Regions from separate parts of the Cytobacillus sp. FSL R5-0377 genome, predicted to be linked through region 2. Evidence: riboswitches for the same ligand, from Rfam matches in the RefSeq annotation. Region 2 holds a riboswitch; each other region holds the start of a gene.
What was found. Region 2 has a riboswitch for thiamine pyrophosphate ahead of thiM (hydroxyethylthiazole kinase). Riboswitches for the same ligand answer to the same signal wherever they lie in the genome.

Region 1 (4,845 bases), 880 kb from region 2:
TTGTATATACATGATCTGTTTACGCTTTCATTTTATCTTGTATATACATGTCAGTCAACTGTTTTTTCTTTTCCTTGTTTTATATACCCATTCACACCGTTTGGAAGCCATAAAAAAGAAAAACCGGCTTTGAGACCAATCGTCTGCAAAGCCGGTTCTAAACCGGTAGGCTATTTTCTTTTATCATCGTCATCATCTTTAGTGAGATCACGAGTAGATTTCTTAAATTCTTTTAAAGTTTCCCCGAATGCTCTCCCTATTTCGGGAAGTTTTTTAGGCCCAAAAATAATAAGAGCCAGAACGAGGATGAGAATTAAGCCTGGAATTCCGATGTTTGATAACATGCTGAACACTCCTTATATATCATATCGCTTGAAGCGGTAGTAATCATGTTCACTGTCTATTATAGGGGACTTGCTCAAAAAATCATAGTACGAGACTTATTATAAGATACTCATTCTCCCGCTGTTAAAAGGCCATCTAGTTCTTCGAGTACGTCACCAATTTTGCGGTCATGGATTACTTCATCTGCATAAAAGTCAAAATCAGTGGGTTCCATATTAATTATCACCAGTTTTGCTCCGTTTTGTTTCGCTATCAGCGGAAACTGATTTGCCGGGGTCACAGTCAAGGATGATCCCAGTACAATAAATAGTTCTGCCTTGTCTGATTCATCTGCCGCAAAATCTAATGCCTGCTCCGGCAGCATTTCTCCAAACAGAACTACTGAAGGACGAAGCATTCCCCCGCAATTACATTGAGTATGCCCATGCAAATAACCCTCGCTTGGGAACACTTCTTTACATTCCTGGCAGTGGAGTGTCTGCAGATTACCATGAAGCTCTGATACATTTTTACTGCCAGCAAGCCGATGAAATCCATCAACGTTTTGAGTTATAATACTCTTTATCATGCCTCTCTTTTCCCAATCAGCAAGAATATAATGGCCTTTATGAGGATTACACTCTTTCAGTCCGATTACCCTGTGCCGATAAAAATCTATAAATTCATTCACATTTTGATTTAATGCTTCCGTACTGGCAATTTTTCCAGGATCTTTCCCGTTCCATAATCCATTGTTGGCTGACCTGAAATCAGGCAGCCCGCTTTCCGTTGACATCCCTGCTCCAGCTAGTATTACTGTATATTTTGATTCCTTCAGCCATTTTTCAATCATAAATACCAGCTCCCACTAAATATATTGATACTGCTTAATGCTTATTTCCATTTTTTTCTTCAGGTTAAATGTTTATGTCATGTCACGTATGCGGTAAATAATAGATTATAACTGTTTACCCGAATTATCAATATAGGAGTGATGGCTATGCCTGAAATAGAAACGAAAGACTATAAGGATGGCTATAAAAAATTTTCTTCCAGGGCAAAACGCTACGCAGAGGATCCCGAAAAAACGAAAGGACTGCTAAAAAAGGCGACACTTAAAGCAGATAAAAACAAATCCTCATTAAATGATATATGGGAAAAGTTTCAGCTGCTGATTGATTTAGTCAGGGCATGGTCAAAAGGTGATTACCGGCATATCTCCAAAAAATCAATTATCTTTATTATTGCTTCCATTCTATACTTTGTTTCCCCTATCGACCTGGTTCCAGACTTTTTAATTGGAATGGGGATTTTGGATGACGCAGCAGTACTGGGCTTTGCCGTCAGTCAAATATCAGGGGAGCTTGAGAAATTCAAAACCTGGAAAGACAGCAGGACAATTGAAATGAAATAAATTTCAAATGCTGTCCTTTTTTATATTGTCTGCTATAATAATGATGGAAAGTATTCATGTCTGTTAAAATTATATAGCAAGAAATGTAGGGGAACCGGTGTGCCGGTTGAGACTTCATCCTTAAGATGCTGACCCTTTGAACCTGATCTGGCTAATACCGGCGTAGGGAACATATTCTTAAACATCATAAATGTTTTTTTATATGCGTCCCGGTATTATGCCGGGGCGTTTTTTAATTTTCAGGGCAGACTAATACCCACTTTCCTTACTACATAAAAGCTTTTGGAGGTTTCATTATGAAAAAATGTATAGCTGCTATTTCTGCGCTTCTTCTGCTGCTTACCGGATGTGCCGGCAGCGGCCAGACTGGAAAAGAAGATGCAGGCAGCAAACAAGAATTGAAAAAGGTTACTGTCGTTCTGGATTGGACACCCAATACCAATCATACCGGCTTATACGCCGCAAAGGAAAAAGGCTATTTTAAAGAAGAAGGACTTGATGTCGAAATCATCATGCCAGGTGAGGCAGGAGCAGATCAATTGACCGCATCAGGCAAGGCAGATTTCGGTGTCAGCTATCAGGAAAGCATTACGGAAGCGCGGGTACAGGGTGTGCCACTGGTTTCAATAGCTGCTGTCATTCAGCACAATACTTCCGGTTTTGCATCCCCTGCTGAAAAAAATATTAAATCGCCGAAAGATTTTGAAGGAAAAACTTATGGCGGCTGGGGGGCACCTGTAGAAAAATCAGTAATTGACTCTCTAATGAAAAAGGAAAATGCTGATGTCGATAAAGTGTCAATTGTGAACATGGGAGATGCAGACTTTTTTACAGCCGTTAAAAGAGATATAGACTTCGCATGGATTTATTACGGATGGACAGGTGTAGAAGCTGAGCTTCGAGGGGAAAAGATTAATATGGTCTACCTTACAGACTACTCTGATAAACTGGATTACTACACGCCTGTACTGGCAACTAGTGAAAAAATGATTGCAGATGATCCGGAGACTGTCAAAGCATTTGTAAAAGCAGCAGCCAAAGGATATGAATTTGCAATCAACGAACCTGGCGAAGCAGCTGATATTTTGTTAAAGCATGCTCCTGACCTTGACAGTGACTTGGTCAAAAAGAGCCAGGAGTGGCTATCTCCGCGCTATCAGGATGATGCTTCCAGATGGGGAGAACAAAAGCTTGAAGTCTGGGAAAACTATGCACACTGGATGCATGAAAATGGTCTTTTAGAAAAAGAATTAGATGCCGGCAAAGCATTTACAAATGACTTCCTGCCGGAATAAGGGGAGTTTATAAAATGGCAAACGCACTTGTAAGCATTCAAATCATACCAAAAACAAAAGATGGGGAAAATGTTATACCATATGTTGATGAAGCAATCAGTGTCATTCAGCAATCGGGTGTTAAATACGAAGTTCATCCCCTGGAAACAACGATGGAAGGCGATTTAGAACATTTATTAAAAATCATTGCTGACATGAACAGAAAAATGATTGAAAAAGGAAGCAGCAATGTCATTTCACAGGTTAAGATCCTATATCAGCCTGCTGGAATTCAAATGAGTGATTTAACGGAGAAGTACCGTTCATGATCAGTGCAGTCAGAAAAGGATGGAGGCCGGCAGCGGTTCTCCTTCTTTTATTCATTTTTTGGGAGCTGGCGGTGAATCTGGCAGATGTCCCATCTTGGCTGCTTCCTCCCCCGACAGACATTATTCAGGAGGCGTTTTTAGGCTGGGAGGGCTTCCGCCTGCATCTTCAATCGACAATCCTGCTTTCACTATGGGGATTTGGCATAGGCACTGTCATTGGATTACTAACAGCTGTGATACTGCATTTATTGCCTTTTATTAGGGAGTCTGTTTACCCGCTTCTTATCCTTTCTCAAAATGTGCCAATAATTGTTCTGGCTCCTTTACTGGTTGTATGGTTCGGATTTGGCATACTGCCAAAGCTTATTGTCATTACGCTGGTATGCTTCTTCCCGATTACTGTTGCAGCATTGGATGGTTTTCGGCAAACACCGGGAGAACTCAGGCATTATATGCTGATGGCAGGGGCGAGCAGCGGACAGCTATTTTGGAAGCTGGAGCTCCCCCATTCCCTTCCATCTTTATTTTCAGGCCTAAAAATCTCTGCAACCTATAGTGTGATGGGTGCTGTCATATCTGAATGGCTTGGAGCTAAAGCCGGAATAGGGGTTTATATGACCCTAGCCTCTTCCTCATTTCGGACAGACCGTGTTTTTGTAGCCATTTTTGCGATTATGCTGTTAAGTTTGCTCCTTTTTGGAGCCATTTTACTGGCTGAACGTTTGCTTATTAAATGGAAGTCCCAGGAGAGTGGCAGGAAATGATACAATTATCGGTTAATTCTATATCGAAAAGTTTTGATTCCAATCAAGTATTAAACAATTTAAGCTTTCAAGTAAATGAAGGTGAATTTGTTTCGATTCTTGGTCCATCCGGCAGCGGAAAAAGCACTATATTCAACCTGATTGGCGGTATGCTCCTGCCAGATGAAGGTTCCATTAAGCTTGGGAATACAGAAATCAGCGGAAAACGCGGTTCAATTAGCTATATGCCCCAGACACCTTCCCTGATGCCATGGAGAACCATCCTCCAGAATGTTATGCTTGGCCAGGAAATTATGGGAAAAGCCGATCCGGAAACGGCCAGAAACATGCTTCAAAAAGCAGGACTCGGCGACTATGAAAATGCATATCCTCATGAATTGTCGGGAGGAATGAAACAAAGGGCTGCCTTTATCCGGGCATTATTGAGCCCGCAGCCGATCATATTGCTGGATGAACCTTTTTCAGCTTTAGACGAGCTCACCCGCCATGATATGCAAAAATGGCTTCTTGATATTTGGAACGAGCATAAACCGACAATTCTGTTTGTAACACATAATATTGAAGAAGCCCTTTACTTGTCTGATCGAATTTTGGTCCTGAGCAGTAAGCCTGCTAAAGTAATGAATGAATATGTGGTACCCTTTAACAGGCCAAGGGTGGAGGAACTTCTTCTCAATGAGGAATTCCTTGCCTGCAAAAGAAGTATCCATCATGCGCTGAAAAACCATTAGGAGGCAGGA
Region 2 (4,845 bases):
GGATCTCATCTGTTCGTTTTAAAGATAATTCTTTATATACATGATTTAATGGCTCTGGAAGGATGATTTTCATTGCTTAGGGACAGCTTGAATGGACGAGCCTCATTATGCAGTTCTTCATGCATAACCACCTCAACATCTTCTGCCTGATGGACAGTACCTTCTGCAGCACGATATTTGTTAATAATTAACGAAACCTTTTCATCTTCAATCGGCATATTTACGCTATTTTCCAGCTTTTCAAACACACAGTAATATAAGTATCCTGTGTCAGATCGCTTGCAGTATTCCAGTCTTTCACATAGCTGTATATTAATCGTTTCAGAACGGTGCCATACTCATCCATAAACATCTCAAGAACGAGAGCACGGTCCGCTTGATCCGTTATTGACCGTTATATATACTCTTCAATGCTCACATGTTTGCCTCCCAGCTTAAATGCCAGCCTGCCGATACCGGCTGACTTTTATTTGACTGACAGTTAGACGACAGATAGAAGCAAATCGCTTCATTTTTTTGGCATGTATTAAGAGTATACACAAAAAGCGCAAACCATTTGGTCTGCGCTAAATTATTTATTTGTTTTTTTCCTAATTAAATAAAACCACATCGATGCATAGGTTGCGAACAGAAGGAGCAAAAATAAGAAAACAGACAAATCGTTCTGAATAATCATTCCAGTACACCTCGCTTTATGTATGCATTTATTTTAGGCTGTCCAATGGAACAGGGAATAATAAATAGAATACCACCGCAGCAGGCAGGGAAATCAGCATGGCAACCGCCGGTCTTCGATAGTGGATTCGCAATACAGCAAATAAAGCGATATTCAGCCAAATATTATGCCAGCTGTTCCAGCCGTTATCGTACACATACATTCCTTTGTGGGCAAACAGTGATTGAATAATCGTAAAAAAGCCAATCCATACAGCAGAGTATATGTATCCCTGTTTTTTATATTCAGGGTAGCGCTGCAGATAAATGATCAGAGCCATAGGTGTAATAAAAAAAGTGAAGGCTAAGTTAATAATTGAATGATTCAGCCATTCCGCCGTAATGCCTCTAAAAGCCCATAGTGTATGATTAAAATAGAGCATATTGTAGGTCAGGTTGATTGCAATAAAAAATAAAACAGTCGGATATTGCTTTCTCCACTGCGACCAGTCAATAAAGCGGTAAGCGAACAAAATCCATACGATCATCACAAGTGCGAGATACATAGTAACATCACCTTTAATATTTAATACATACAGGTATTTCCATTTTCCTTAAAAGTATTCATCTGGAATGCGCCTTCTTTGAAGGAAAGCCGGCTTACCTATATAATGGCTTTATTGTGTTAATAGAAGAAAGGAAGAGGATTATGAAAGATTCTAAAATTCCACCGCAAATTAAATTAATCGCCCTTGATATGGATGGAACATTACTGAATTCCAAAGGAGAAATTCCTGAAGAGAACCGTGCAGCTATAAAAGAGGCAAAGGAGAAAGGCATCGAAGTTATTTTGAGCACTGGCAGATCCAGATTAACGGCAGGCGATCATGCTGATTCTCTTGAATTAAATTCTTATTTGATCACGGTAAATGGCAGCGAAATATTTGGACCTGATGGTGAATCCATTTTAAGAGCTCCAGTGGATTCTAAAGTAATGGAATGGATGTGGAATCTGTCTCAGACACACAAGACCAATTTCTGGGCAACCAGCTGTGAACGGGTGTGGATGAACGAAATGCCGGAAAATATCCATGACCATGAATGGCTTAAATTTGGGTTTGATATTTCAGATGATGCGATCAGGGAACTGATCCATAAGGAACTTCGATCAAAGGGCGATCTCGAAATTACCAACTCAAGCTTAACCAATATTGAAGTCAATGCTTTAGGCATCAACAAAGCCATAGGAATCCTCAAAGTAACCGAACTCCTTGGTATTTCAATGGAAAATGTAATGGCCATGGGAGACAGCTTGAACGATATTGCCATGATTGAGGAATCAGGCTGGGGAGTAGCGATGGGAAATGCACAGGACATTGTTAAAGAAACAGCCGATGCTGTAACAGGAACGAATGATGAAGCCGGCGTTGCACTGGCCATCCGTAAATGGGCTCTTTAATCTGAACGAAACACCGGCTATCCTGCCGGTGTTTCGTTTGTTTTATTATTGCGGATGGTTTCCTGTACTTCGACTTCCACATTTCCTTTAATGGCCCTTGAGATCATACAGGATGCTTCCGCTTTTTGCGCCAGCTTCTTAGCAAGTGTATAGTCCTTTCCATCGGCGTCTGCCTTCAGCACGATAACTGGACGATGAATAATCTTTTTGTACGTAATCACACCTTTTGTGACATCCACAATTCCGACTGACTCCATCGTGAGGTCCTCTTTATCGAGCCGGCTGCGTTCCATCATGGCTGCAAGGGTAATAATATAACAAGCAGCCGCCGCCCCAAGCAGCATTTCATCCGGATTCGTTCCGATTCCGGGACCGTCCATTTCCGGTGGAATGGATACCTTTGTTCTCAAGCCGCCTGTTTCTATTTCCCCCACATCATTGCGAAGACCAGGCCAATGTGCTTTCAAGTAAAAATGGTGTTCAGCCATATCTGAATCCTCCAAGCTATGTATTCTTACTTACACCTTAAAGAGGAAGCGGCAGAATTGCAAGCTTTACAGATTTCACGATTCAGGCTAAGATAAAAACAGCCAACTTAATAGTTTTACTGCTAGGGGTGCCCGATGCTCGCGGGCTGAGAAAGAAACCGGACTGTTTTTTACCCTTCGGACCTGATCTGGATTATACCAGCGTAGGAAAGTAGTAATTGCGGAGAACCAAATGACTCTCTACAGATTATTCAGCCAGGTCCATATATGGGATCTGGCTTTTTGTGTTCCCTTAAGAAACTATTAAGCAGCATTTGCAGAGGAGGAATAGATGTGAACATTCAAGAAATTACCAGCCTATTGGAGAAAGTAAGAGAGATAAATCCATTAGTACATAATATCACCAATGTAGTAGTAACCAATTTCACTGCCAATGGCCTGCTGGCTATTGGAGCATCACCTGTCATGGCCTATGCGCATGAAGAGGCGGGTGATATGGCTAAAATCGCCGGGGCACTGGTTCTGAATATGGGAACACTGTCTGAAAAAGAAGTGAAAAGTATGCTTATCGCAGGAAAATCAGCCAATCAGCATGGGGTGCCGGTTATTTTTGATCCTGTTGGCGCCGGCGCCACTGCCTACCGCACAGAAACTGCCAATCGAATAATGAAAGAATTAGATATTAGCATCATAAGAGGCAATGCGGCAGAAATCGCCAATGCCGCAGGACAGCAATGGAATATTAAGGGCGTCGATGCAGGAGAAGCAGAAGGAAACACATTAGAGCTTGCCAAATCTGCAGCAAATAAACTTGGTTCAGTCACCGTCATAACAGGCAAACAGGACATTGTTACAGATGGACATACTACATTTACCATCCGCAATGGACATTCCCTATTAACGAAGGTAACGGGTGCCGGATGTCTTTTGACTTCTGTCGTAGGAGCTTTCGCAGCAGTTGAAAAAGATCCTGTAATAGCGGCAGCTGCTGCTCTGGTCGTATATGGCTCTGCCGCCGAAATCGCAGCAGAAAAAACAGATGGCAGGGGCCCGGGCACTTTCCAGATAGAGTTTTTGAACAGCTTATATAATATTTCAGCTGAAGATGTTGAAATGCGCGGTTCAATTGAAAAAACGGAAGGATAGGAGGCAATACATATGAAAGTGAACAAAGCATTAACTATAGCGGGATCAGACAGCGGAGGAGGTGCAGGTATTCAGGCAGACTTAAAAACCTTTCAGGAACTGGGTGTATTCGGCATGTCAGCTTTAACTGCCGTAACCGCCCAAAACACCAGAGGAGTACAGGGAGTTTTTCCAATGACCGCAGATGCGGTTGCATCCCAAATACAATCCATAGGAGAAGATTTAAGTCCGGATGCAGTCAAAACTGGAATGCTGTTCAGTGCTGAGATCATTGAAACTGTTTCAAAGGAGATGGCAAATTACGGCTGGAAAAATATCGTCATTGATCCTGTGATGATTGCTAAGGGCGGAGCAAGCCTTCTTCAGACTGAAGCTATTTTAGCAATGAAAAAGCATTTGATTCCGCTTTCCATGGTGATTACACCCAATATTCCAGAAGCAGAGGTATTAACGGATACTATCATCCGGTCTATGGATGATAAAAAGAAGGCTGCTTATGAATTGCACAGGCTTGGAGCAAGACATGTCATCATAAAGGGCGGCCATGAGGAGGGAAAAATGGCTGCGGATCTATTATTTGATGGAGAATGTTTTACCGAATTCAAGAGTAATAGAATCGAAACAGTGAACACGCACGGCACAGGCTGCACTTTTTCGGCTGCCATCACAGCTGGCCTCGCTGACGGCCTATCTGTACCCCTGGCTGCAGATCGCGCTAAGCAATTTATCCAGGCAGCAATTGAAAATGACTTAAAAATTGGCAGCGGCCATGGGCCAACCAATCATTGGGCCTTTAATGCCAAGAAAAAGGAGAGCCTCATACATGGAAGTCAATACTAAACAAATGAGAGACTGGCTAAAGGTATATTTCATCATGGGAAGCGTTAATTGCCATCAAGATCCTGAAGAAATTCTCCGATCAGCGATTCAAGGGGGCATCACCCTGTTTCAATTCCGTGAAAAAGGAGCAGGATGCCTGCATGGCAATGAGAAGGAACGCCTTGCAAAAAAACTTCAGGCAATCTGCAGAGAGAGCAGTATTCCTTTTATTGTTAATGACGATATCGAATTGGCTATTCGCCTAAATGCAGATGGTGT
Region 3 (4,845 bases), 1.9 Mb from region 2:
GAGTGAGAATGACGCTAATAATGAGTGTTTCAGTAAAGCTGATATCAAAAATTCCAGTCAAAATAATTCCCAGCATTGCGGTAATCATAACAAATTTAAGCAATATCGCTTCAATATGCTCCATGGTGAAATCCTCCCTCTTGTTTTAGGTAACTATACCCTGAGACAGGGGGGATAATCATTAAATTACAGAAAATTGGAAGTTTCCCTAGATCGACGCGAAAATCCCCGATGCTTTGGCAACCACCTGATCCTGATCGTTATAAATCAGGCAATCCGTATGGCTGAGAGTTCGTCCTCTTTTAACGAGGTGAGCATCGGCAATTAGATATTCCCCTGTCGCGCCCTTTAGGAACGTTACCTTTAAATCAGCGGTCACCACAGACTGCAGCTGATCTTCACCCGGCTCAAAAATATTTCCCATCGCTACATCTGCAAGAGTAGAGATAATTCCTCCATGAACCAGTCCAGCGCTGTTAATAAAGAGCGGCTGGACTGGCAAAGTGACTTTCATATTACTTTTACTGACTCTTTCGTAATGGAATTTCAGAAACTCATCAAAAGGCTGCTTGATTAACATTTGGTACACTCCAATTTCATTTAGTTAAGATGGTTATTCCCGATTCTTTGTGAAATCCCTGCTTATTGAGACTCTTTTTTTGCCAGGGAGAGACTCCAAAATTATTACATGGTTTCAAATAATCCATAAAAATGATATTATTTTCAATAAATTCAAAAAAAGGCGGGCGGGAAAATGGCAAAAGTAGAGAATATTAGTTTCGCTGAAAACTTTCCTATTTCATTTAAGGAGCTTGAAAAGGAAGCGGAGAAAGTGATGGGAGCAGACGGTTTTGGCTATGTTCAATCAGGAGCCGGCGGGGAAGAAACGCTTAGAAAGAATATCGACTCCTTTGCAAAATACTCAATTGTGCCGAGAATGCTGAAGGATGTTTCCATGCCGGATATAAGTGTGAACATATTTGGAAAAACATATCCTTATCCTATTTTCCTTGCTCCGATTGGAATGCAGCGGCTTGAACATAATGAGGGAGAAATGGCATCTGCACGTGCAGCAGCTTCATTTGGCATTCCATTTATCCAGAGCACAGTTTCCAGTTATTCCATTGAAGAAATAGCCAGCACCACAGGCACGAGTCCCAAATGGTTCCAGCTATATTGGTCCAATTATGAAGAAGCATCGTTCAGCATGGTCCGGCGCGCGGAGGAAGCGGGGTATGAGGCCATTGTGTTAACGGTTGATACGGTGATGATGGGATGGAGGGAGGCTGATCTAAGAAATAACTTTTCCCCCTTAAAGCTTGGCTATGGAAAAGCTAATTATGAAAGTGATCCAGTCTTTATGGCCTCTCTCCAGGATGGCGATATCGTACAGGGAATCCTTAATAATATTCATCATCCAACATTAAGCTGGGAGCATATTGCGAGATTAAAGGAGAAAACAAGCCTGCCCATTTTATTAAAGGGCATTCTCCACCCTGAAGATGCCGGGCTGGCCGTTGAAAGAGGGATAGATGGAATCATTGTCTCCAATCATGGCGGCAGACAGCTTGATGGAGTGATTGCGGCGATTGATGCGCTCGGACCGATTGCGAAGGAAGTTAAAGGGCGGATCCCGGTTTTGTTTGACAGCGGCATTCGACGAGGTTCAGATGTGGTTAAAGCTCTGGCGCTGGGAGCCGACGCCGTTTGCCTGGGGAGGCCGTATGTGTATGGCCTGGCCATTGGCGGGCAGGCTGGAGTTGAAAAAGTACTTGCCAACTTTATAGAAGAAACAAAAGTGTCGCTTTCCCTGGCAGGGGTAGGGAGCTTAAAGGATATTGCCGGTCTGCAGCTAATTCGAATGAAGTATTAAGTGTTATCAAACTTCCTGCCATGAAAAATTATAGTCTATGAAAAAGAGCCAAAATGAAAACGGACAAGCCTATTGCGCTAATTAATGACGAATCTGTTCAAAGCTCCGCAGCAGAAAATGATGAGCGCTTAATTCAATCCATCAAGAAAAGTATATAAGCGAAAAGATTGATGACATTGACGGAATAATTTGATAAGCTTGAAGTAGCTTATCAAATTAAATATCTATGTAACTACTAGGGGTGCCCCGAATGCGTGGGCTGAGAGGAAAGCGCGTATAGCTTTCCGACTCTTATGGACCTGATCTGGTTAATGCCAGCGGAGGGAAGTAGGATTTGACTATATGTCGATTCATTTACTTTAACCAAGCCAGGTCCTTGTCGGGATCTGGCTTTTTTGTATACATACTTCTCATCCTGATAAGCAATCAGGCTGCCCTTTTAGAAAGGAGGTATAGATGAACAAAACCCGATTGTTAACTGCGATGGCTTTATTTGTAGCAATAGGGACACTCGGATCCCATTTGCTCTGGTTTCCCGCAGGAGCAGCTAAGGCCTATCCGGTCCAGCATGCGGTAAATGTATTGGCAGCGGTGACACTTGGTCCCCTGCCGGCAGCAGCTGTCGCTTTTATGATTGCATTGCTGCGTAATTTGCTTGGATTCGGGACGCTGCTTGCGTTCCTAGGCGGAATGATCGGTGCGTTTTTGGCTGGTGTTCTTTATTTGAAATTCAGACGGAAAATATGGGCTGCCATTGGAGAGGTAGTGGGCACCGGCATAATTGGTGCATTGTTTGCCGTTCCGTACGCAAAGCTTCTCATGGGCAGTTCAGCTGGTGCATTCTTCTTCATGCCGCCGTTTCTGATCAGCAGCATTGCCGGTGCGGCGATAGGCTGGATGGTATTGGCGAAGGTTAAAGAGAAAAATCTGATTCGAGCAATGGGATGATTTTGGGATGGAATGCGGTTGGGTATGCTCAGGACGAGGAATTCCAGAAGAATAACCTGACTTTATGAGCATTTTTCACGGATTTATAGCGATATCCCAAAGTTATGAGAGGAAAACTTCAAGCTAGGTAAAAAACAATTAAAAACGTTAGAAAACTGCTAGGGGCGCTACGGCTGAGATAAGGAGCTTTTTCCTTTGTCCCTTGGAACCTGATCTGGATAATGCCAGCGCAGGGAAGCAGTGAGGACCTCAATCTAAATCCTCATGCTTTTTCCCCGGCAGCTTCTGAGTTTAATAGGAGGCTATTTTTTATGACTTTTTCAGAGATTTTGCGCAAAGAAAATGAAGATTTATTTCAGATGATATTTGAGCACCCATTTGTCCAGGGCATTGGGAGAGGAGATGTGCCGAAAGAGGCGCTTGCTCATTACATTAAAGCGGACTTTGAGTATTTGAATGCATTCATGCATATTTATGGGATTGCCATTTCAAAATCTGCGGAGCGCAAGGATATTGCTTATTTTAATCAGCAGATAGAATTTGTATTGAACAGCGAAGTGCATCCTCATCATAATTTCTGCCAGCAGATTGGGGTAGATTATGAAGCATTGCAGGGGTATCCGCTCCCTCCGACAGCTGATCATTATGTAAAACATATGATGTATCATGCCCACACAGGCGGAATGGGTGAAATCCTCGCTGCATTATTGCCTTGTCCATGGACATATTGGGAGATTGGGCTTGAGCTCATGAAGCAATATGAGCCAGATGAGAACCATCCGTTTTATCCATGGATCTCATTTTATGCAAATCTAAGAGTCGAAGCGGTGACCATGAATATGAGAAACCGTTTGGATGAGCTTGCTGAAGGGGCATCACCGGAAGAAAGACAGCGGATGAAGGATGCTTTCCGGAAAAGCTGCCAGCTGGAGCTTGGTTTCTGGGAGATGGCTTATACCTGTGAAAAGTGGCCGGCAGGCATTCCGGCAGCAACTTCATAAAACCATTATTTGCCTGAAGCTCTTACTGCAGGTGTTTCGAAAATTAAAATTCATAGTAGGGGGTGCACTAAATAGTGCGCCTCTTTTTTGTTATAAAAAACGTTTAAAAATGCTCAAAGAGTGGCTCTAAACGAATGTAATGAAATTGTAATAATCAAACGGTTGATACTCAGAAACGGATGTTTAATCACTTTCTAATATTACTGGAAAGCGAAGTGATGAAAAATTTCAAGAAAAGATTGGGAATGGTAATTTATGCCCCGTTTTAACCTTCTGGCCTGAAGGTATTTATAACTTAAACCCTAAATTTACTCGTACATCGTCCCGCTATGCAAAAGCCGAAAGGAGATGGAAATATGAGTGTTCAAAAAAGTACGGATAGCTCCAGCCTTGCAGAAGTTATAGACAGGATCTTAGACAAAGGAATTGTGATTGATGCATTTGTGAGAGTTTCTCTTGTCGGGATCGAAATTCTGACAGTTGAAGCGCGAGTGGTCATTGCCAGTGTGGATACGTGGCTGCGCTATGCTGAAGCGGTTGGTTTATTAACAGATGAAGTGCAAGAGGATGGCCTTATGGATAGAGGACAAAATCAGAAACCGCAATTTAGCGTATAGAGAAAAAAATTAAACATTAAAAAGAAATGAGGCAGTAAACATGGAAAATCAAGAAGCAAACAATCAGACAGGAAATGAAATTAATAATCAGAGCAGTGAAGCAACACAAAATCAGGAAGTAAATCAGTGCAGCGAAGAAAATGAGCAAGCCGAAAACGGCAATGAATTGAAAGAAAAGAAGGAAGGCTCTAACTTTTCTATGAATCTGGCTATTGTGGGCGGGGTTGTAGGAGCAGGAATAGGGTTGCTTGCGAATCCTCAGACGAGCAAAAAAATCATTTCAAACTTAAGCGATTCTGAATTTGTAAAGGTTGCAGGAAAGGAATTTAAAAAGACGGCCCAGGAGCTTCTTGCCGGGCAAGCACAAAACAGTGTTAAACATTTAGCTGAGGGTTATCTGAGTAAA

Region 1: another riboswitch for thiamine pyrophosphate. It lies ahead of NSQ49_RS04955 (ABC transporter substrate-binding protein); the one in region 2 lies ahead of thiM (hydroxyethylthiazole kinase).
Region 3: another riboswitch for thiamine pyrophosphate. It lies ahead of tenA (thiaminase II); the one in region 2 lies ahead of thiM (hydroxyethylthiazole kinase).

The regions. Positions count from the first base shown of each region.
Region 1 covers NZ_JBBORA010000001.1:1,007,773-1,012,617, forward strand. The annotation lists gene tatA (twin-arginine translocase TatA/TatE family subunit) at 171-344, opposite strand; gene NSQ49_RS04945 (NAD-dependent deacylase) at 455-1,177, opposite strand; gene NSQ49_RS04950 (YkvA family protein) at 1,325-1,738, shown strand; TPP riboswitch at 1,816-1,924, shown strand; gene NSQ49_RS04955 (ABC transporter substrate-binding protein) at 2,035-3,033, shown strand; gene NSQ49_RS04960 (thiamine-binding protein) at 3,048-3,341, shown strand; gene NSQ49_RS04965 (ABC transporter permease) at 3,338-4,105, shown strand; gene NSQ49_RS04970 (ABC transporter ATP-binding protein) at 4,102-4,836, shown strand.
Region 2 covers NZ_JBBORA010000001.1:124,480-129,324, forward strand. The annotation lists gene NSQ49_RS00595 (hypothetical protein) at 1-73, opposite strand, end outside; gene NSQ49_RS00600 (hypothetical protein) at 33-248, opposite strand; gene NSQ49_RS00605 (CBO0543 family protein) at 705-1,220, opposite strand; gene NSQ49_RS00610 (Cof-type HAD-IIB family hydrolase) at 1,364-2,113, shown strand; gene NSQ49_RS00615 (OsmC family protein) at 2,131-2,601, opposite strand; TPP riboswitch at 2,716-2,828, shown strand; gene thiM (hydroxyethylthiazole kinase) at 2,935-3,747, shown strand; gene thiD (bifunctional hydroxymethylpyrimidine kinase/phosphomethylpyrimidine kinase) at 3,760-4,587, shown strand; gene thiE (thiamine phosphate synthase) at 4,571-4,845, shown strand, end outside.
Region 3 covers NZ_JBBORA010000001.1:2,032,130-2,036,974, reverse strand. The annotation lists gene NSQ49_RS10495 (DUF2512 family protein) at 1-124, opposite strand, end outside; gene NSQ49_RS10490 (PaaI family thioesterase) at 209-580, opposite strand; gene NSQ49_RS10485 (alpha-hydroxy-acid oxidizing protein) at 755-1,873, shown strand; TPP riboswitch at 2,101-2,216, shown strand; gene thiW (energy coupling factor transporter S component ThiW) at 2,330-2,821, shown strand; TPP riboswitch at 2,972-3,074, shown strand; gene tenA (thiaminase II) at 3,133-3,822, shown strand; gene gvpA (gas vesicle structural protein GvpA) at 4,179-4,439, shown strand; gene NSQ49_RS10465 (gas vesicle protein GvpP) at 4,480-4,845, shown strand, end outside.